3 regions of the Janthinobacterium sp. 75 genome follow, and region 2 is predicted to be linked to each of the others. Evidence: predicted binding sites of a transcription regulator. Region 2 holds the regulator's gene; each other region holds the start of a gene.
What was found. The regulator FNR, encoded in region 2, switches genes on or off when oxygen is low (the NO sensors DNR and NnrR bind a similar motif). The targets are predictions, from matches to a motif close to TTGATNNNNATCAA.
Positions count from the first base shown of each region.

Region 1: C8C89_RS23490 (DUF3079 domain-containing protein) is a predicted target of FNR. The motif match lies at 1,596-1,609, and genes of this name have one in related genera.
Region 3: cydD (thiol reductant ABC exporter subunit CydD) is a predicted target of FNR. The motif match lies at 5,797-5,810, and genes of this name have one in related genera.

Region 1 covers NZ_SORD01000001.1:5,158,586-5,166,069, forward strand. The annotation lists gene C8C89_RS23480 (MFS transporter) at 1-737, shown strand, start outside; gene C8C89_RS23485 (prolyl-tRNA synthetase associated domain-containing protein) at 750-1,244, opposite strand; gene C8C89_RS23490 (DUF3079 domain-containing protein) at 1,313-1,510, opposite strand; gene C8C89_RS23495 (GNAT family N-acetyltransferase) at 1,866-2,273, opposite strand; gene C8C89_RS23500 (hypothetical protein) at 2,578-3,324, shown strand; gene C8C89_RS23505 (hypothetical protein) at 3,547-3,942, shown strand; gene C8C89_RS23510 (cytochrome c) at 4,202-4,585, shown strand; gene C8C89_RS23515 (GFA family protein) at 4,758-5,150, opposite strand; partial or broken gene C8C89_RS23520 (IS3 family transposase) at 5,349-5,555, shown strand; gene C8C89_RS23525 (VOC family protein) at 5,593-5,967, opposite strand; gene C8C89_RS23530 (hypothetical protein) at 6,684-7,382, shown strand.
Region 2 covers NZ_SORD01000001.1:974,212-981,695, forward strand. The annotation lists gene C8C89_RS04580 (ATP-binding cassette domain-containing protein) at 1-510, shown strand, start outside; gene C8C89_RS04585 (TOBE domain-containing protein) at 551-1,318, shown strand; gene C8C89_RS04590 (response regulator) at 1,418-4,492, opposite strand; gene fnr (fumarate/nitrate reduction transcriptional regulator Fnr) at 4,732-5,490, shown strand; gene C8C89_RS04600 (FixH family protein) at 5,494-6,018, opposite strand; gene ccoG (cytochrome c oxidase accessory protein CcoG) at 6,073-7,455, opposite strand; gene ccoP (cytochrome-c oxidase, cbb3-type subunit III) at 7,460-7,484, opposite strand, start outside.
Region 3 covers NZ_SORD01000001.1:4,602,510-4,609,993, reverse strand. The annotation lists gene C8C89_RS20945 (RlmE family RNA methyltransferase) at 1-88, shown strand, start outside; gene ftsH (ATP-dependent zinc metalloprotease FtsH) at 292-2,175, shown strand; gene folP (dihydropteroate synthase) at 2,281-3,114, shown strand; gene glmM (phosphoglucosamine mutase) at 3,154-4,491, shown strand; tRNA gene C8C89_RS20925 (tRNA-Pro) at 4,574-4,650, shown strand; tRNA gene C8C89_RS20920 (tRNA-Arg) at 4,745-4,819, shown strand; gene C8C89_RS20915 (hypothetical protein) at 4,890-5,069, opposite strand; gene C8C89_RS20910 (GbsR/MarR family transcriptional regulator) at 5,179-5,757, opposite strand; gene cydD (thiol reductant ABC exporter subunit CydD) at 5,875-7,484, shown strand, end outside.

The DNA of each region.
Region 1 (7,484 bases), 4.2 Mb from region 2:
TGGGCACCTTGCTCGGTTCGCTGGTCGGCTGGCGCGCAGCATTCTGGATCATTTCCGCACTGACATTGATCCTCATCGCCTGGGTGCTGGCGAAGGTGCCGGACTACCCCGGCCAGTCCGTCCATGAGCGCATGCCCCTGCGCCGCGTCTTCACGACGCCCGGCGTGCGTCCCGTGCTGGCCGTCGTCATTGCCTGGATGCTGGCGCACAACATTCTCTACACCTACATCGCCCCGTTCGTGGCGCCTGCCGGATTGACGGGCCGCATCGACTTGGTCTTGCTCGTCTTCGGCGCCGCCGCCATGGCTGGCATCTGGATCACGGGCAAGCTGGTTGAACGCCACTTGCGCGCCACCGTACTGTCCAGCCTGGCCATGTTCGCCGGAACAGCCCTCGTGCTGGGCGTCGCGTCACATCTGCCTGCCGTCATCTACCTAGGCATGGCCGTCTGGGGTCTGAGCTTTGGCGGCGCGGCAACGCTGTTGCAAACGGCGCTGGCCGACACGGCCGGCAGCGGCGCCGACGTGGCCTTGTCGATGAATGTGGTGGCGTGGAATGGAGCGATTGCGGCTGCGGGCGTGGTGGGTGGCACCCTGCTGGAAACCTGGGGCGCGGGCGCCTTCCCATGGACCATGCTTTCCTTGCTCGTGCTGGCTTTCGTGCTCGCCTGGTCGGCCTGCAAACATGGCTTCCGACCGGGACGGCGCAGCGGTAACGCACCCGCCGCCGGGCATTGAAATAGCTGCCGTTTAATCAGCCGCCGGCACCGTCACGATGCGGGGCACATGGCCTGTATGCGCGAGGAAACTGACCAGGGCGGCGTGCGACAGCGCCACCGTGGCCGTGTTGCGCAGCGGATGGGCTTGCACAAATTCAGCTTCCCACACGGCCTGGTCCAGCACCAATTCCACCGCCTGCGCGCTGTCGTGTATCAGGGCAAACAGGCTGACGGATCCGGGCGTGATGCCCAGGTGCTGCTGCAGGCGCTGGGGCGAGGCCATGCTCAGCTTGCTGGCCGGCAGCAAGCGCCCCAGCGCAGCCAAGTCGATGCGCTTGTCGAAGGGAACGATGACGAGCAAATGCCGGCGGCCCTTCTCGTCGCGTACGAACAGGTTTTTCACCATCAGGCCCGGCATGGCCGGCACGTGAATCAGAGCTTCATCGATGGTGTGCACGGCCGGGTGCTCGGCCAAAGTGTCATCACCGGCGTTGCTTGCCAGCCAGCGGGAAAGGGTTTCATGCATTGTGCTTCCTCAACTCGGCGCGATGAGCAATTGTAGCGGGTCGCTGCTTCGTTAGCTGGCTGTCACCGTCAAGGTGTTTTCTCAGCCTCTTCCCTGTCGGCCGCCGCCAGCCCCCAGTCATTCCAGCCTTCTCCAAACAGCTCGATCGGATGCTGCGTGCGCTCGGAACCATTGCCGCAGCGCATGGCGTCCGGCGGACAATACTTGTCGCAGCCCCAGCAGATGCGTTCGGGGTTCTTGGGGTTCAAGGGAAAAGGCTTGGCCATGGGAGGGGCGACGGAGTCGGTTGAGGTCTTACTGTTGACTCTAGGCCAGGCGCAGTCGGCGGTCAAATGCATTTCGGTGGGAAACTTGTCCGGAATCAATTCTGCGCAGATGGGTGGTGTGGCGGCAAAGCGCAGTACCCTGCCAGCACGATACGCGCGACATTGACACTGCCATCAGTGTCCCGCTTTGATGCTTTCCCGCCACGGGTCGGAGGGGAACAGGCCGTGGCTGCCTTACAGGCCCAAGTGGGGTCTGGGCTAGCGTCTTGGCGAGGCGAGCGGGGTCTTGTGCCAGCGTTTCGGCGAAGGTGTAGAGGCGTTTCTTAGGGGCGCAAAAGTGCCTGGAAGCGCTCACTCAATGTTTGCGCCGAATGACGTATGCATTGCCGGCAGCTTCAAAACCAAGCGTCGGATAGTAGGACATGGCATCGGGAGCGGAGAGCAATATGAGGGACACTTCGTCGCCGATGACTGCCTGGGTGCGCTTGACCAGCTCTTTGCCGATACCAAGGCCCTGGTATTGCTTGTCTACCGCCAGGTCCGAGAGATAACAGCAATACGCATAGTCGGTCAGCGACCGGGCCAGCCCCACGAGCTCGCCATCCACCCATGCCGACAGCAAGAGGCAAGGCGCGGCAAACATGCGCGCGATTCTCGGGAGCTCGCTGGTGGGCCGCTTGATGCCGGAATGATCGAAGACACGAACAACATCCAACGGATCAAGAGGAAAGTTATGACGATACTCGACAGTGATATTTTTCATCGGTTCACGGGTGCAAGGATATCGCCCATGCGAAATCTCTTCTATGCAAATAGTATAACCAGGCAGCGATGGTCCAGGCATGTGGACGATACGACATAAGTGAAAAGTCGGGTCCCTGGCGCCGATGCTTGAGCGCCAGCGTCGAGAACGAGAGGCGCCAGAGGCTCGATGCTGCCAACGACCACATCGCCGGCATGCCGCCACGCTTATTCAAGCGCCCCCAATCTGTTAAAATAGTTCAAAAATTTAGTGATTAGATCATGAATAACCCGTATTTTTTAGCCACAAGGAATGTGCTTAGCAAATGAAAGCCATTATATTCTGCACCAGCTTTATAAAAGATGCCCCATCATGGGAAAGCCGGTATCAACGGTGGCTCGATTATTACGAAGACATACCAATCAATGCAATAAAAAAAATAATGATTGACGATGGCTCGCCATTTCTTCCGCCCGCCGAAATCATCAATACAATTTCCCATAGCGCTCCGCTGGCTTCAAATACAGATAAAAATCTCATCATTCGCTTCGATAACAATCTTGGACGACAAAGCGGGGCTGACTACCCTGGCTGGTGGCGCAGTTTTCTCCACTCGGTCAAGGTGGCCAATGAATTAGGCGTGGATAAAATCATCCACATCGAGTCTGACGCCTATATCATGACGCCTCGCCTGGTAAATTTCATCAATGTAATAGAATCAGGCTGGAATGTCCTGTGGTCGCCGCGCTATCGATTCCCGGAAACGGCCATTCAAGTCATCTGCAGAGATCAGTTTGGAATTTTTGAAAAAATCAAAGACGACCATCCAGATTATTCTTTCCCGGACATTGCGGAGAGACTGCTTCCTTTCACGGCTGTACACCAGCAGTTCAAAGGGGACCGCTACAGCGATTTTACGAAAAACAGATGGATATTTCGTTCGCGAAAATTCAACAAAATCCCAATTTTCAAACATGTATTTTTCTGGGAAACGATACCGCCGGATGCGGACTTTGTCACACAAGGCATTAGCCGCCAACAATTCGTATTCAGACGGAATGAAGAAGCCTGACTTTGTCATGGCGTGGAACACGCCAACGCGCACATGCCAGGCCATGGCGCAATAAGCGCTTCCGTCATGCGGGCAGGGGCTGGCGCGTCGTGCGGTGCCAGCCGTGCCATAGACAAGACGCATGCCCACAATTAACACCCATCAAGACCGGGGCGCTCAGGTCACGCAGCAGGCACGCTGAAACCTGTCTGATAAAGAGAAAACTTGGCAAGGATTGTAAATATGTTGCTACCGTTACGATTGAATAAACGCCTGTACGCCGCCCTTGCCGGCTCCTTTTTTTTTGTTGCGGGTACTTCATCGGCACTCGCTAGCACGCTTGACGAAGATCGGACTAGAGGCGACATACATGGATTGTTTGAGATAAGGGATGCAGCTGTAAAGTTCATTGCAGCAGAGAATCTGAAAAATGGAACACGCTGGCAGGCCATGGAGCCGAACCGGAAGATTCTGGTTGCCAAATGTGCCCTATCTTTGCGGGTGGCATGGGTTCCGAAAAGCCATGGCCTGTCTGGGCCGAATGTCGCTGTGATTTGCGACAAGACCGTCAAGCCTACCATGCAAAAGAAATGGCAAGTGTTCGTACCAATCGATAAGAGGCCGATGGCGCATAAATGATCACGGCGGGGGCATGATCGATTTAACTGTCCATGGTCGCGAGGATCAGGCCTGCTGTTTGTACACGACCTGATGTGCTGGACGTCGCAGAATCTGGCTCAGCCGATGAGATAAGCAGAACCGCGAACTCTCGCCTGCGGTGCGCGGAACTGCCTTGGCACTGCCACCACAATTTCGCGCCTGAAATCACCGGCCTAGTGCAAGCGAACAACAGCATATACAATAATCGACTCAGATTTTATTGATGCGACAATACCCCATGAAAATCAACATATTCTTCATTTCCTCCCTGGGAATGCTATCGCTCATTCAAACGCCACCATCCTTCGCGGATAATGTTAACGGGAAAAATCTCTATGTACAGAGATGCGCCATGTGCCACGGAATAGATATCAAAGGAACCGGACCATTGGCGAATAAAAGCACTCCTCCAACACCTGATCTTACAACATCGGCTTTCAAAAAACGACTAAAAGACTATCCGGGCGTCATTGTTTCATCAGTCATACTTCGCCCAAATGGCGACTTGATTCCAAAAACTTTGCGAGAAAATGGCGTAAAAATATCGCCGTACGCATGGAAGGTCCAGGATTTTCGCGATTTAAATCAATACATGAGTGGTGTGATTTCAAAGAGTCGATGATTTGAGATTCGAGGTGGATGCGATGCTCCCGTTGGTGGATTAAGGGCGGTCTGGACCGGGAGGCCCAGCCGTTCGAATCTCACGGCAGGGCGCGAAGGCAGAGAACGAACATCGAAATTCTTCAAAATATCAAGAGTGCGATAAAAAAGCCAGTCAACAGACTGGCTCTTTTCTATGTTGGACTTTCTTGGAACTGTTTTGCATGATCACAAATTTCATACCATGCCGGCTTGGAACCAACATAAACATGAAATTGTATTCTTACCTCAGGGTCATCATCCAGGCAGTTAACTGACACCGGAAATGAATCATTCTCTGAGCCAATTTCCCCCAAAGAAGTCCCGCAGTTTTTGCAAAAAGTTCTGGCGTATTTAAAGGGAGGCTCTGGCTCATATCGTTGAATAAATTCTCGCCCCTCCAGCAAGGTAAATGAATCTTTATCAACGAAGGCCAAGGCACTCGCTCCGGCCTTCCGACAACGAGAACAGTGACACATGCCCATCATGCTTGGAGGGGATGCCAATTCAAACTTTACCGAACCACAGCAGCAACTGCCTTTGATCATGAAGTGTCCTTTTTGAATGTTGACACTGTATTTTTACACAGTACTTCTGGACGAACAAGGTACACCTGGTGGAATTTTTCAGAACCCACAACAGAAAGCACGGTACGGAGCGCGAGGGCTGTGCGGGCGCGAGAGTCAGGGCTTGCCATCCGGTGACCTGGACGAGCGATGCGGCATTCATCGCGTTGACCGCAGACGATGAATGCGCTGCTGACGGCGGTTTGGCGACGCAAACCGGCCAATCCTGTCATGGCGCATTCGGATCAGTGCTCGCAATTCACCGGCAAGGACTGGCGCGATTTCCTGACGGTGCATTGGCTATAGCCCAGCATGGACCGGCGTGGCAACTGCCATGATAATGCTGTCGCGGAAAGCTTCTTCCAGCGTCCAAGACGCGAGCGCATCAGCACAAGCGATGCACTGCTTAGCCGCTGAACAGTCATCATTTGTTTTGATACAGGTCCCAGCGATTTCCGTAGAGATCTTCAAATACCACGACCGTTCCGTACTCTTCCTGCCTCGGTTCCTCACAAAAGTGAACGCCCGCAGCCTTCATGGCACCATAATCTCGCCAAAAATCGTCTGTGTGAAGAAATAGGAAAACCCTCCCGCCACACTGATTGCCAATAAATACCTCCTGCCTGTCGTTTGAGGCACGCGCCAACAAAAGATTACAGTCGCTTTCTGGGTTCGGCGTTACAACCACCCAACGTTTCCCTGCTTGTGGCGTATCTTCGACCACCGTAAATCCGAGTTTTTCTGTGTAGTACTCGATCGCCCGATCGTAATCGTCGACGACGATGGCCACATAGCCCATGCATCTTTTCTGCGTTCTCAACATCCCCTCCTTCCATTTTGGGATGAACCTCCCAGTTACTCGGATTGAGCATAATACCCGCTACAGGCACCGCCTCAACGCCTCTCTGCACGATGGTGGCGCCAAGCCGCCCTTTCATAGGGTTTACGGTCCCAAAACGGCTCAGTATTATGCGGATGAATTTTGCGGGGGGGGAAGCGTTACCCGCACCAGCCGGCGGCGGGGGGGCACCGCTGAATCCTGTCCAGCTCAATGCTTGGATCTGCTTAGCTGCTGAACAGTCACATTTCTTGCAAAAAAAATTATCGAAAACGCAAGGTGACTAGTCCTCGGTACCAGGGCCAATATCAGATCTATGCATCGTGAAATTTTGAGCAAAAAAAATTATTCCCTGATAATCAAGGGCTTACTCTCATCGTTGTGGCGGAAACCGTGTAATGCGAATAAACAGGTTTTATGCGCCTCTTACGAACAATTGAACAACCATGCCTACCAGACTACCTCGCAAACAATTCTCCCCATCGGCAAACTAATATTTCCCGTCTACTCAGGCCGCTTTACGATGAAAGTCACGACAGCATTCGCCCCCCGCACACTCTCTCGCACACTAGCCGCATGGCCGCGCGCATGGCATCATGCGCGCAGCACATTCACTATGGTGACACATGGAGCAATTTCATTTCCTGGTAGGCGAATTCAAAAAGAATAGCCCATTTATGCCTGCCACCGCCAGCGCGCAACTGTTTGCCTGGTTTGAGCAAGTGGGCGAGCGCGTCGACCGCTACGGCAGCAAGACCGGCAAGGTCGTCAAGTTTTCGCAGAAAAACTACGAGAAAACCCTGTTCGCACCTGATGCCGACAGCATCAGCCTGTATTCGCCTCGGGTCGTACCACCCGACAATATAGACGAGTGGGCGAACTGCGACGTTCTTGCCCTGTATTCACATAGCTGTTCGCTGATGCTGGCTATCCACGCCAGCAAGATGCCGCTGGCGCAGCTGTTTCAATGCGCAGAGGGCATATCTGGCTTGCTCGACCATTGCGATTATGTGTACGGCTACAGCGAAACGCTAGGCTATGGTACGGGTTACGCACGCGGCTACCGGATAATCGATGAAGCCCATCCGTATGTACCAGCCAGGCCCGATCCTGGCAATAACTGGGGCGCCATCAAGCGCAAAGGCCTGCAGTATGAGCACATCCGCGACGTTTATCCCATCAGTATTTTCAGCCAGTCCAGGCTCGACGCGCTGCCGCCGGAGCGTCAACAGGCATTGCACAAGGCGATGCAGGCATATGGCAGCAGTCATACGCAAGACGGCAGGACGCACTGGATTTTAAGCGGCGAGGAACAGGCGGCGGCCCGGAGCGATCTGCAAGCGCACGCCATGCTGGGTTCCTTGATCGACAATTAAACCCCATGAGCACGCATCCTCACGCACGCAACCGCTAAGGGCCGCAAGCTGTTGCAGCTTGTATTCTGAACCGGCTTGCGTATTTCCGAATCCCTAGCCCTG
Region 2 (7,484 bases):
ACCCTGTTCGATTCGGCCGCTGGCATCAATTTGCCGCCGCAGCAACGCAACGTGGCGTATCTGTTTCAGGATTACGCGCTGTTCCCGCACCTGACGGTGCGCCAGAACGTGGGCTTTGGCCTGGCGCGGGGCTGGTTCAACCCGCGCGCGCGCGAAAAGCTGGCCAAGGTCGAGCATTGGCTAGCCGCATTTCATTTGCAGGAACTGGCGCACCAGTTTCCCGACGAGTTGTCCGGTGGCCAGCGCCAGAGGGTGGCGCTGGCGAGGGCGCTCGTGGCCGATCCGGCCGCGCTGCTGCTCGACGAGCCTTTTGCCGCCCTCGATCCGGCCCTGCGTGTCAAAATGCGTCTGGAACTGAGCCAGTGGCAGCAACGCCTGGACGTGCCCATGATCCTGATCACCCACGATCCGGAAGATGCGCGCATCCTGGGCGAGCATGTGCTGTACTTGCGCGACGGACAGATCGATAACGGGGAAGAACACATGGCTTTGGGTGAACGCATTGGATAAATCAGCGACAGCGGAAATCGGCCTGCAAGGCTCGGTATGGATGACGGTGGGTGGAGAGCATCTGGGCGGCGCCGGCCGCGTGGAATTGTTGGGCGCCATTGCCGAGTGCGGCTCCATCACGCAGGCGGCGAAGCTTGTGAAGATGAGCTACAAGGCCGCCTGGGACGCCATCGACGCCATGAACAACCTGGCCGGCGAGCCGCTGGTCGAGCGCTTGACGGGCGGCAAGGGCGGCGGTGGTACGCGGCTGACGCAGCGGGGACGCCAACTGGTCGACAATTTCCGCATCATCGAGCGCGAGCATGCCCGCTACCTGTGCCAGCTGGGCAGTCAGGCGGAAGGCATCGCCGACGATCTTTTACTCATACGGAGAATGGCCATGAAAACCACGGCACGCAATCAATTCCTGGGCAAGGTAGCCGAACTGAAACAGGGCGCCGTCAACGATGAAGTCACCCTGGAATTGCCCGGTGGCCAGCACATCGTCGCCATCGTCACGCAGGGCAGCAGCGAGAGTCTGGGCCTGGTGCCGGGCGCGGAAGCGTTCGCGCTGATCAAGGCGTCGTCCATCATCCTCGTGACTGACAGCGCAGGGGCGCGCTTTTCCGCGCGCAATCAGCTGGCCGGGCTGGTGACGCGCGTGCAGACGGGCGCCGTCAACACGGAAGTGGTGCTGGATTTGCCGCGCGGCGGCACGATCGCCGCCATCATCACGAACCAGAGCAGCAGCGAGCTGGGTATCGAGCTTGGCAGCAATGTGACGGCCATTTTCAAGGCGTCCAGCGTGATTCTGGGCGTGCCGGCGTAAATTGCGTAGGTCGGATTAGCGGCGGCACGCCGCGTAATCCGACAATATTGTTGGCGTATCATGTCGGATTACGCGCAAGCGCTAATCCGACCTACTCTTTTAATCCTTCAACCTCGACAACCAATCGGACGCCGCCGCCAGCGCCTGCTCCAGTTCCTGTGCCGTGTGCGCCAGCAGCGCCGGCACCTCGTCGAGTCGACCGGCGTCGATGGCTTCCTCGGTGGCAAACGCGGCGCGGATCAGGCGTTTCGTGCCCAGGGTGCCCACGGAACCGCGCACGCCGTGCAAGATGCGCGCCACGTCGCTGTGGCGGCCCGTTTGCAACGCTGTTTCAGCGTCGCGCACGGGCGTCATGCCCTTGTTCAGCGCATCTTCCACCATGCGCCGCAGCACGCCGCGCCCTTTCGCATCGCGTCCCATCACGCGCATCAGCGGCGCCATGGAAAACACTTCCTCATCGGCAACGGGGGCCGCCTCGGTCGTCTGCACTTGCGGGCGTTTGGGCAGGTGGCGCAGGATGACTTCCATCATCTCTTCCACCACCACGGGCTTGGCGATGAAATCGCTGATGCCGGCCGTCATGCAGCGCTCGCGCTCGGACGCCAGCACGCCGGCCGTCATGGCGATCACGGGCAAGTTCAAGCGCAGTTCCGTGCGGATGATGTGGGTGGCGCTGAAGCCGTCCATGACGGGCATTTGCATATCCATCAGCACGATGTCGTAGCGCAGCGCCTCCGTGCGCAGCCGCTCCACCGCTTGCAAGCCGTCGCCCACCACGTCCAGGGTGGCGCCCATGTGTTCGAGGATGCCGCGCGCCACGGCCTGGTTCAAATGATTGTCTTCCACCAGCAGGAAATGTACGCCGGCCAGCTCCGTGCCCAGCGGCTGGTGCAGCATGCGCTGCTCGCCGCCGTCGTTCTTGGCGATCAGCGCCTGGTGCAGGGCATCGAACAGGCTCGATCCCGTGATCGGCTTCATCAGTACGACATCGGCCTCGGCTGCGCTGGAAATCTCTTCCAGGTGGTTGCGGGCGAAGGCGTTGACCATCACCACGATGGGCTGGCGCTGGCCACTGGCCGCCTGGCGGATGGCCTTGGCCGTGGCCAGGCCATCCATCACGGGCATGTGCCAGTCGGCCAGCACCACGTCATACGGTTGCTGCTGCGCCAGGCGTTCGCGATACAGTTCGATGGCGGCAAAACCGGAGTCCACTTCGTCGGCCAGCCAGCCCCAGGCCTCGATCAGCTTGACGATCAGTTCGCGTGTAGTGCGGTTATCGTCGGCCACCAGCAGGCGCAGCTGGCCCAGGGCCGGCGTGCGCCGCGTCTCGGCCGGCTGCTCCAGCATCTCGAAGGGCACGCTGAACCAGAAGCGGCTGCCCTTGCCTTCGCTGCTGGCCACGGCGATATCGCCGCCCATCATGTGGATCAGTTGCTTGCTGATGGCCAGGCCCAGGCCCGTGCCGCCGAAGCGCCGCGTGATGCTCTGGTCGCCCTGTGAAAAGGCGGAAAACAGTTGCTGTTGCTGCAGTTCCGTCATGCCGATACCCGTGTCGCGCACTTCGAAGCGCAGCCAGGCGCGCCCGTTTTCTCTCTCGGCCAGGCTGACGGCCACCACCACTTCGCCGCTCTCGGTGAACTTGATGGCATTGCCGGCCAGGTTGACGAGGATTTGCTGCAGGCGCTGGGCGTCGCCCACGAGGCGCCGTGGCACGTCGGGCTCGACGGCGATGGCCAGTTCCAGCTCCTTCTCGCCCGCATTCATCGTCATCGTCGTGGCCAGGGTATTCATGACTTCGTCAAGGTCGAACTCGACGGGCGACAATTCCATGCGGCGCGCTTCGATCTTCGAATAATCGAGCACGTCGTTGAGGATGCCCAGCAGCGACTGGCCCGCCACGCGCACCATGGTCAGATACTTGCGCTGTTCCGTGTCGAGCCTGGTATTGCCCAGCAAATAGACCATGCCCAGCACGGCATTGAGGGGCGTGCGGATTTCATGGCTCATGTTGGCCACGAAGTCGCTCTTCGCCCGGTTGGCCGCCTCGGCCCGGTCGCGCTCCAGTTCCAGTTCCGCCGCGCGCGATTCGAGTTCCTGCTGCAGGCGGTCGCGTTCGCACATCAGGCCGTTGAACGCCTCCGTCAGTTCGCCGATCTCGTCGCGCTGCTGCACTGGCACGGGCGTGAAGCGGCTGCCGCTGGTGCGCAGGGCCAGCAGGGTGTCGCGCAGGCGCACCAGCGGCGACAGCAGGCGCACGGTAACCCAGCCCAGAACAAAAGCGGCCAGCAGCGAAGCGAGGATGCTCCACAGCACCAGCCGGTACAGCACGCCATCAAACGGTTCGAAGGCATCCTCGATGGGTAGCGAGGCGGCCAGCAGCCAGTTCACCGATTTCAGGCGCTTGAAGCTGTTGACGGCCGTGATGCCGCGGCTGTTGGTGCTGACCATGCTGCCTTCGCCATCGTCCTTCAGCATCTGGGTGGTCGTCAGGTTGGCGTTCGGCTGGCGCGGCTGCAGCAAACGGCTGGTATCGGGGTGCAGCACGTAGCGCGGCACGGCGCCGCGCGTGAGAATGAAGTAATAGCCGCTCTTGCCGATCTTTTCCGAGCGCAGGCGCCCCAGCAGGTTGTCCTTGTACAGGCGCAGCACGCCGATCACCACACCGGCTACCTTGCCATCGGCGGTGAGCACGGGCGCCACCATCTGCACGATGGGCATGCCGCTCGATTTGCCCAGCATCGGCTCGGTGATCATGGGCTGGCGCGTGCGCAGGACGGTCTGGAAATACTCGCGCTCGGCAACGTTGATGCCCGCGCGGCCCGTGACCAGCGGCATGTCGGCCACGATGGCGCCTTGCGCATCGAGCACCAGCACGTCGTCGAACAGCACCAGCATCGAGCGGCGCGCATAGTATTCGCGCAGCTTGGCGGGTTGGGCGATCAATTCCGGCGGCTGCTGCCTGGCCGTCAGGGTGACGATTTGCAGCAGCATGCCCAGCTTGTCGTCGAGCTCGGCGGCGGTGCGGGTGATCAGGGCAGATTGCTGGCTCAGCAGTACTCGCGTGAAGTCAGCGCGCATGTGCTGCAACTGGATCATGGTGACCAGTGCAATCATGGCGATCGAGGTCAGGCTGGTGGCCAAGGCGACTTTTGCTTTGATGCCGAGAGGCTTCATGATTTCCTTTTCAGTACCGGGCGGCACAGGCGGCAGATAATGCTGTCAGGAATTTTCCTATCAATACATCAACTTGGCAAGCGGTGCCGCGCAAATTGCCCTCGCTGCAAGGGCTTTTGACGATGTTGCCATATAATTAAAGTCAGAACGTCGTTTATTCAGCGCAATTGGGGTGAAATTGGCACACGGCAACCGTGTATGCAGTAAACTCGGTATTGCATTTTCTAAAAGGTATCGACATGACTGAAGCGCTTCTCACTCCCACCTTGCCCACAGTGACCGTGGAAGCGTTGCGTGCGCGATGCTCGACCTGCAGCATGCATCAATTGTGCCTGCCGATGGGCCTCGATGTGGGCGACATGGACAGGCTGGACCAGATCATCGGCCGCCGCCGCAAGATCGTGCGCGGCGCCTCGCTGTTCCGCATCGGCGACTCGTTCCAGAACCTGTACGCGATCCGCCTGGGCCACTTCAAGACGTACCAGATCAATCCGGGTGGCGAAGAGCAGGTGACGGGCTTCCAGATGGCAGGAGAACTGCTGGGCATGGACGCCATCAGCGCCGACCGCCACCACTGTAATGCGGTGGCGCTGGAGGATAGCGAAGTGTGTGAAATCCCGTTTTCCAGCCTGGAACAATTGCTGGGCAGTATGCCTACCCTGCTGCGCCATTTCCACCGGATGATGAGCCAGGAAATCACGCGCGAGCAAAGCGTCATGCTGTTGCTGGGCAATATGCAGGCGACGCAGCGCTTTGCCGCCTTCATCGTCAACCTGGCCTCGCGCTATGAGGCGCGCGGCTATTCGGGCAGCAATTTCCAGCTGCGCATGTCGCGCGAGGAAATCGGCAACTACCTGGGCCTGACCATCGAAAGCGTCAGCCGCTTATTGTCGAAATTCAAGAAGGAAGGCTGGCTGCGCGTCTCCAACCGCGAGATCGAGATCTTGCAGCCGGCCAAGTTGAAGGCCATTACGGCCGGTACGGACGTCTGCAAGTAAGTCTTACAGCTCTTCATCCGCGTGCAGCGCGATGCTGCGCTGCAGCGGCCAGGTCCAGATGCCGGACAGGCGCCACTCGCGTTTGTCGTTTTCCACCAGCACTTGCCAGCGGCTGCGCTCGAGCATCGGCAGCGCTACCGAGAAGTTGCCGGCCGCATCGGGCTGCACCAGCAGCTTGATATCTTTTTCCGGCAAGGTCGCATGCGCCAGATGCAGCTGCAGCGGACCCTGGTAAGCCTTGCCGAAGCTGTGCACGGAACCACTGAGGCGCGCTGACGCCACGTCATACGACAGGCTGGTATCCATCGCCAGGTCGCTGGCGACAGTATCGCGCCGCAAGTCCTGGTTGATCGCCTTTCCCTGCTTGTAGTAATCGCCCACCACCAGCGCATCAGGCTGCGTAAACGCGATATAGCCCATGAAGCTGCCGACGACCACGGACAGGCCGGGACCGATCATCAGCAGCCATGGCCAGCGATGCTTGTACCACGGGGCAACGGGGGCTTGCAGCTTGAGACTGTCGGACATGATATTTCTCCTGTTTAATCGGCCAATCCCCATCCGGGGACTGGCCTTCCTACATTAGCGCGGTACGATGAATACCGCGCTTTCACGCACATGCAACGATGGGTCGTCCAGCGAGTGCAATTCGATCGCAATCTTGTTCGAACCCTTCTCGCCCACGCCGTGCGGCACGCGCAGGCGGATCGGCCAGCCCAGCGTTTCCGTCGGCTGCAAGGTCACTTCTTCGCGCGTCAGCAAGGTCAGGCCCTGCAAGCCGGAAGCGCTGATTTTAAAATGCTGGGTTTGCTCCGAGGTGTTCATGATCTGCAAGCGGTAAACGTTTTCGATCATGCCGTCTTCCACTTCGCGTCCCATCGAACCGCGGTCGCGTATCACGTCCATTTTCAGGGGCGTGCGCAGGGCCAGCGAAGTACACACGGCGATGATGATCAGGGCCAGGATGGAAGTGTAGATCAGCACGCGCGGGCGCATGGCGCGCTGGCGGATCTGCTTCGAACTGAAGTTGTTTTCCATCGCATGGTCGGTACTGTAGCGTACCAGTCCCCGCGGCCGGTCGACCTTGTCCATCACGCTGTTGCAGGCGTCGACGCAGGCGGCGCAGCCGATGCATTCATACTGCAGGCCGTTGCGGATATCGATGCCGGTCGGGCATACCTGCACGCACAGGGTGCAGTCGATGCAGTCGCCCAGCTTGTCGTTGTTGCCGGCCTTCTTGCTGATGGCGCCACGTGGTTCGCCGCGCTTGGCATCGTAAGTGATGATCAGGGTGTCCTGGTCGAACATGGCGCTCTGGAAGCGCGCGTAGGGGCACATGTATTTGCACACCTGCTCGCGCAGCCAGCCCGCGTTGCCGTAGGTTGCCAGGCTGTAGAACAAGACCCAGAACCATTCCCAGGGACCGAAATTGAGGGTGGTCACCTCGCGCGCCAGTTCCTTGATCGGCGTGAAATAGCCGACAAAGGTAAAGCCCGTCCACAGGGCGATGGCGCCCCATGCCAGGTGCTTGGCCGTTTTCTTGAAAGCCTTGCGCACGGAGGGTCCCTGCTTGTCGAGGGCCATGCGCGCGCTGCGCGTGCCCTCGATGCGGCGTTCGACCCACAGGAAGATTTCCGTGTATACCGTTTGCGGGCAAGAGAACCCGCACCACACCCGCCCGGCGATGGCCGTGACGAGGAACAACAAATACGCACAGATGATCAGCAGGGCCGCCAGATAGATGAAATCCTGGGGCCACAGCACGACGCCGAAAATGTAGAACTTGCGCGTGGTCAAATCGAACAGCAGGGCTTGCCTGCCATTCCAGGTCAACCACGGCAAGCCGTAGAACGCCAGCTGGGTAAGCCATACGCATACCCATCGCCAGGTAGCGTAGCGTCCTTTGGCCTCGCGAGGGTAGATTTGCTCGCGGGCCGCATACATCTTGATGACTTGAGGTTCCATTACGTCATTTCACGGGCGTCTGGGGATTC
Region 3 (7,484 bases), 3.6 Mb from region 2:
ATCGTCGGAAATCTTCCTGATGGGCCGTGGAATCAAGAATCCCCTGAAAAATGCCGTGCAAGAAGATGATTCCGCCCTTGATATTTAAGAGGGAATCCGCACATGGGAACGAGAAGTGCAGTAGCGTCTGATGGCATAAAAGCCTAAATTGTTTATACTGCATTTTTTTTGCGTGAACGCGGTTTTTTCGCGCGCACGGATCGGCGGGCTTTGGCACGGCCCGCTTATTGCGAGTAAAATCGTGTTTCTAGCTATTGGTAAAGAGATGCGCACTGCATCCAAGGAGTCTTCGTGAATAACATGTTTTCCAAATCTGCCATCTGGGTAGTCGTATTGCTGCTGTTGTTCATGCTGTTCAAGCAATTCGACAGTCATGGCGCCACAGGCGGCAGCAAGGCCATCGCTTATTCCGATTTGCTGGATGAAGTCAAAGCCAAGCGCGTCAAGGATGTCGTGATCGAAGGTTCGTCGATCACCGCCAAGCTGATGGACGACACCAAGGTGCGTACCACCGCCACCAGCCTCGACAAGGGCCTGATCGGCGACCTGCGCGACAATGGCGTGCATTTCGATGTGCGTCCGCCTGAGGAAGCGTCGTTCCTGCAAACTATTTTTGTATCCTGGTTCCCCATGCTGCTGTTGATCGGCGTCTGGGTGTTCTTCATGCGTCAGATGCAAGGCGGCGGCAAGGGCGGGGCATTCTCGTTCGGCAAGTCGAAGGCGCGCATGATGGATGAAGCCAGCAACACCGTCACCTTCGCCGATGTCGCCGGTTGCGATGAAGCGAAAGAAGAAGTCAATGAAGTGGTCGACTTCCTCAAGGATCCGAGCAAATTCCAGAAACTGGGCGGCCGCATTCCCCGCGGCGTGCTGATGGTCGGTCCTCCGGGCACGGGTAAAACCCTGCTGGCGCGCGCCATCGCCGGCGAAGCCAAGGTACCGTTCTTCTCGATTTCCGGTTCTGACTTCGTGGAAATGTTCGTCGGCGTGGGTGCTAGCCGTGTCCGCGACATGTTCGAGAACGCGAAAAAGCATTCGCCATGCATCATCTTCATCGATGAGATCGACGCTGTCGGTCGTCACCGCGGTGCCGGCATGGGCGGCGGCAATGACGAGCGCGAACAGACCTTGAACCAGTTGCTGGTCGAGATGGACGGTTTTGAAGCGAACTCCGGCGTGATCGTCGTGGCCGCCACCAACCGCGCCGACGTGCTCGACAAAGCTTTGCTGCGTCCGGGTCGTTTCGACCGCCAGGTCTCGGTCGGCTTGCCCGATATCCGCGGTCGCGAGCAGATCTTGAACGTGCACATGCGTAAAGTGCCTATCAGTACTGACGTGAAAGCCGATATTCTGGCCCGCGGCACCCCCGGTTTCTCGGGCGCCGACCTGGCCAATCTGGTCAACGAGGCAGCCCTGTTTGCCGCCCGTCGCAGCAAGCGCCTGGTGGAAATGGCTGACTTCGAAGATGCAAAAGACAAGATTTACATGGGTCCTGAGCGTAAGTCGATGATCATCCGCGAGGAAGAGCGTCGCAATACGGCTTACCATGAGTCCGGTCATGCGGTGGTGGCCAAGCTGCTGCCGAAGGCTGATCCCGTGCATAAAGTGACGATCATGCCGCGCGGCTGGGCCCTGGGCCTGACCTGGCAATTGCCGGAACACGACAACTTGTCCGCCTACAAGGACAAGATGCTGGAAGAAATTTCCATCCTGTTCGGTGGCCGCATCGCCGAAGAGATTTTCGTGGGACAAATGTCCACCGGCGCGTCGAACGACTTCTCGCGTGCCACCAAGCTGGCCCGTTCCATGGTGACCCGCTTCGGCATGTCCGACAGCATGGGCGTGATGGTCTACGAAGACAGCGAAAACGAAGGTTTCTTCGGTGGTGCCACCAAAACGATTTCGGAAGCGACCCAGCAAAAGGTCGATGCTGAAATCCGCAACATTCTCGACAAGCAATATGCTTTGGCGCGTACCTTGCTGGAAAGCAACCGCGACAAGGTCGAAATGATGACCAAAGCCTTGCTGGAATGGGAAACCATTGATGCAGAGCAAATCAATGACATCATGGCCGGCCTGGAGCCGCGTCCACCGAAAGTCATTCCACCACGCCGCAATGCGGGCGGTGATAGCGGCACAGGCGGCATTTCGCCTAACGTGACGGCGCCAGCCTGATAGCGACCACTGCTTGATCGGTGGCGTGAAATAAAAGGGTAAGGAGCAATCCTTGCCCTTTTTCGTTGCCGCAGCAGTTTTTTCCCGACGACTACAAAGATTCACATGCGACACTATTTGCAATTCGGCCGTTTCGGTTTCAACCTGCAGGGCACGCAGGCGCTGGTGATGGGTATCCTGAATATCACGCCCGATTCCTTTTCCGATGCCGGCCAGTACCAACACCTGGAATTTGCCCTCTCGCGCGCGGAGCAGATGATAGTCGACGGCGTCGACATCATCGATATTGGCGGCGAATCGAGCCGTCCCGGCGCGCTGCCGCTGCCGCTGCAGGACGAGCTGCAGCGCGTCATGCCGGTGCTGTACGCCTTGCGCGACTGCGGCAAGCCCCTGTCCGTCGATACATATAAACCCGAAGTGATGCGCGAAGCCATTCTGGCGGGTGCCGACATGATCAACGACATCAACGGTTTCCGCGCGCCGGGCGCCATAGCGGCCGTGCAGGATAGCGATTGCGCGCTGTGCATCATGCACATGCAAAACGTGCCAGTAACCATGCAAGCCCAGCCCCAATATGAGGATGTGGTGCGTGAAGTCATCGACTTCCTGCGCGAGCGCATAGCGACGATGACGGCCGCCGGCATAGACCGCGAGCGCCTGTGCGTCGATCCCGGCTTTGGCTTCGGCAAGACGGTGGAGCAGAACTATGCCTTGCTGCGCGCCACGCGCCAGTTGCGAAGCGAGCTGGACCTGCCCGTGCTGGCCGGCCTGTCGCGCAAATCGATGATAGGCGCCGTGACGGGGCGTCCCGTCGAGCAGCGCCTGGCGGGCAGCGTTGCCGGTGCGCTTGCTGCGGTAGCGCAAGGTGCGGAAATTATCCGCGTGCATGATGTCGCTGAAACCGTCGATGCACTGAAGGTCTGGCGCATGGCGCACTGAAGCTGTAAGATTCATTATAAACAACAAAAAGAGAAATATATGACGCGTAAATATTTTGGCACCGATGGTATTCGCGGCCTGGTGGGCACGGCCCCGATCACCCCCGATTTCGTCATGCGCCTCGGTTATGCGGCCGGCATGGTGCTGGCCAAGTCGCAGGGCGGCAAGGCGCGCCCGACTGTGCTGATCGGCAAGGACACGCGCATTTCCGGCTACATGCTGGAAGCGGCGCTGGAAGCTGGCCTGTCGGCGGCCGGCGTGGACGTGATGCTGGCCGGCCCCATGCCGACGCCGGCGATCGCCTACCTGACGCGGGCGCTGCGCCTGTCTGCCGGGGTGGTCATTTCCGCGTCGCACAATCCGTATCACGACAACGGTATCAAGTTCTTTTCCGGCCAGGGCACCAAGCTGCCCGACAGCGTGGAACTGGAAATCGAAGCGGCGCTCGACGAGCCCATGGCCTGCGTGCCATCCGACAAGCTGGGGCGCGCCAAGCGCCTGGACGATGCCCAGGGCCGCTACATCGAATTTTGCAAGAGCACCTTCCCGAACGAACTGGACTTGCGCGGCCTGAAGATCGTCGTCGATTGCGCGCATGGCGCCGCCTACCATATCGCGCCGCACGTGTTCCATGAGCTGGGCGCGGAAGTCATCGCCATCGGCAACAAGCCCGATGGCTTCAACATCAATGCGGGCTTTGGCGCCACGGCAACCAAGGCCATGGCCGAAGCCGTCGTCGAGCACGGTGCCGATCTCGGCATCGCCCTCGATGGCGACGCCGACCGGCTGATCATGTGCGACGCCACGGGGCGGCTGTATAACGGTGACGAGTTGTTGTATATCATGGTCAAGGACCGCCTGGCGACGGGCCCCGTGGCCGGCGCTGTAGGAACGTTGATGACTAACATGGCGCTGGAAGTGCTGTTCAAGCAGCAGGGCATCGGCTTTGCGCGCGCCAAGGTGGGCGACCGCTATGTGCTGGAAGTCATGAAGGAAAAGGGCTGGATACTGGGCGGCGAGGGCTCCGGCCATTTGCTGTGCCTGGACCGCCACACGACGGGAGACGGTATCGTCTCCGCGCTGCAAGTCTTGTCCGCGCTCAAACGCAGCGGCCAGAGCCTGCAGCAATGCCTGGCCGAACTGGTGCTGTTTCCGCAAACCCTGATCAACCTGCGCGTGGCGCCCGGTTTCGACTGGCAACAAAATGCCGCCATGGTGGCCGAGAAAGCATTGGTCGAGGCTGAGCTGGGCGACACAGGCCGCGTGCTGATCCGCGCTTCGGGCACCGAACCGCTGATCCGCGTGATGGTCGAGGCGAAAGATAAAGTGCAGGCCGAGAGCATGGCGCGCCGCATTGCCGATAAAGTCGCCGCGTGATAGGCAGGAACCGATAGTTATTTCCATCTAATTCGTCTATGGCAATTGACGAAATTGGGTGGGGGCGTTATTATCTTGTCTTCGGAGTGTGGCGCAGCCCGGTAGCGCACCTGGTTTGGGACCAGGGGGTCCAAGGTTCGAATCCTTGTACTCCGACCAAAGTCATAAGCGGGCTGTCAGAAATGACAGCCCGTTTTCTATTCCGCGCAGGCATTTCATTGCTAGCGCGCATGGATTAAAATACTGCACCTCTCCGCCCATCGTTCAACGGATAGGACAACGGTCTTCTAAACCGTGAATGGGGGTTCGATTCCCTCTGGGCGGACCAGTTTCATACTGGCCACGGCTTGCGCCATGCGGCCGCATCCTTCTCTCTTCCTGTCTATACGCACGCGGCCTTATGGCTGCGCAAACAGCACCACGCTCAGCAAATACAGCAGCGGCACCGCGCACAGCAGCGCAGACAATACGGACAATACTTTCTTGCTCGCCAGGCGTGCCAGGCGCAGCCTTTCACGCGCAGGCAAATGCTGGCGGATCAGGTCGCGCGCGCGTGGCTGGAATGGGGATTCATGCATGGAAGCTCCTTCGCAAGGGTGGCGGTGGTGCCAGCCAGCATAGCGAGAGAGGCATAAAGACGGTGTAAAGAGTCGGGCGCCGCGTGTATGCGGCGTGTAAACGCTGCGCTTATTTCTCGCTGTCGTCGGGACTCTTGCCAAACAGGCGGTCCTTGGCATTGAGCAGCTTTTGCACCTTGGCGCCCATTTTCATCAGTTGCGCCATCGATTCGGGCGACAGGCGCTGCAAGTCGTCGAACCAGGTGTTGGCCAGGTCGACCAGTTCATACATTTCGCGCATGCGCTCTTGCGCATACTGGTCCACGGGTTCCGTGGCCGGCGCCAGCAGCGATTCGCGCAGCACTGTCAGGGTGGGCGCCACTTCGCGGCGGCGGCGTTCGGCGGCCACCACGCGGAAGATTTGCCACACATCGCCCAGCGAGGAAAAATATTCGCGCCGGTCGCCGGGGATGCGCGACTGGCGGATCAAGCCCCAGCCCTGCAATTCCTTCAAACCGATGCTGACGTTCGAGCGTGAAAAACTCAGGTGTTCCGCGATTTCGTCCGCGTGCAAAGGAAGCTCCGAGACAAACAACAAGGCGTACACTTGTCCCACCGTACGGTTAAAGCCCCAGCGGCTGCCCATCTCGCCGAAATGGCTGACAAAGGTCAGGATCAGCGGCGTCATGTGGATATTTTGAGTTTTCATAATTATCTGAATTTTTTCACGCCACACCCGCAGGGTCAATTGATTTATGTCATGTTTCGCAGTATTATACAAAAAAACGAATTTACAGAAAATTCTGAAAACTCAAAAAGTTTAGAGATGCCTTCCACGCCACTATCCTTGCCCCGCTTTATTCTTCCCCGTGTTGCCAGCCTGGCGCAAGGTGGTGCCGCCTTGCTGTGGCTGCCGCAAGCGGCCTTGCTGGCCTGGGCCGTGCAAGCCATGCTCGACGGTGCGCCCTGGCGCGCGGCCCTACTGCCGGCCGCTGGCGTGCTGCTGCTGGGCGTGCTGCGCGCCGGCTGTGAAGCGTGGGGCGCGCGGCGCATGTATGCTGCGGCGCGCGAGCACCTGTCCAGCCTGCGCGGGCAAGTGGCGCAGGCGCTGGCGCGCCGTTCGCCGCTTGACCGCCAGCGCGCGCAGTCGGGCCAGGCGGCCAGCGTCATCGCCGAGCAGGCCGAAGCCATCGTGCCGTATCTGGTGCGCTACAAGCCCGCGCGCTGGAAGGTGATGCTTGTGCCCCTCGTGATCCTCTCCGTGGTGACGCCGCTGTCATGGATTGCCGCCTTGATCCTGCTCATCGCCGCGCCCCTGATTCCCGTCTTCATGGCCCTGGTGGGCATGGGCGCGCAAGCGGCCAGCCGCGCGCAGATGGTGGAAATGGGCAGCATGAACGCCTTTCTGCTGGACCGCCTGCGCGGTCTGGCCACCTTGCGCGCGCTCGATGCCGTCGACGCCACGGCCGCAAGGCTGGATGTCTCGTCGCAATCCGTGCGCCGGCGCACGATGGTGGTGCTGCGCATCGCCTTCCTGTCGTCCGCCGTGCTGGAATTGTTTTCCGCGCTGGGCGTGGCCATGGTGGCGGCGTTCATCGGTTTCTCCTTGTTGGGCAGCATCAATTTCGGTATCTGGGGTCGGGAACTGAGCCTGGGGCAGGGCTTGTTCATCCTGCTGCTGGCGCCCGCATTCTTCGAGCCGCTGCGCGAACTGGCCGCCGTCTGGCACGACAAGGCGGCCGGCGAAGCGGGCTTGGCCGGCTTGCACGACTTGGCGGGGGAGGGCGTGCCCTTGCCTGGCGCCGGGGTGGCAGTTGCTGCCGTTTCTGCCGCCGCCATGGCGGTGGCGCCACCTCCCGCCGTCGAGATCCATCAACTGCGCTTTGCCCACCCTGGCGAAGCGCCCGTGTTCGAGCAGTTCAAGCTGACTGTGCGCGCCGGCGAGCACGTGGCGCTGGTGGGCGCCAGCGGCGCCGGCAAGACCACCTTGCTGTCTTTGCTGGCCGGCTTGCTGCCCGTCAGCGGCGGCGAGATCCGCATCGGCGGCGTCCGGCTGAATGACAGCACCGTCAATACCTTGCGCCAGCGCATGGCCTGGATGGGCCAGCGTCCCCACGTGTTTGCCGCTTCCGTCAGCCAGAACGTGACTCTGGGCCGCGTCGGCGCAAATGCCGCGCACGTGACGCAGGCGCTGCACCTGGCCGATCTGGCCGCCGTGGCGCAGGCGCAGCCGGCCGTCATGCTCAGCGATGGCGGCCAGGGCTTGTCCGGCGGCGAGGCCGTGCGCCTTGCGCTGGCCCGCGTGGCTCTGCATCCGCACGCCGATTTGCTGCTGGTCGATGAACCGACGGCCCACCTGGACAGCGAAACGGCGGCACGCGTGACCGATGCCTTGCTGGAATTGGCCAAGGGCAAGACGATGATCGTCGCCACGCA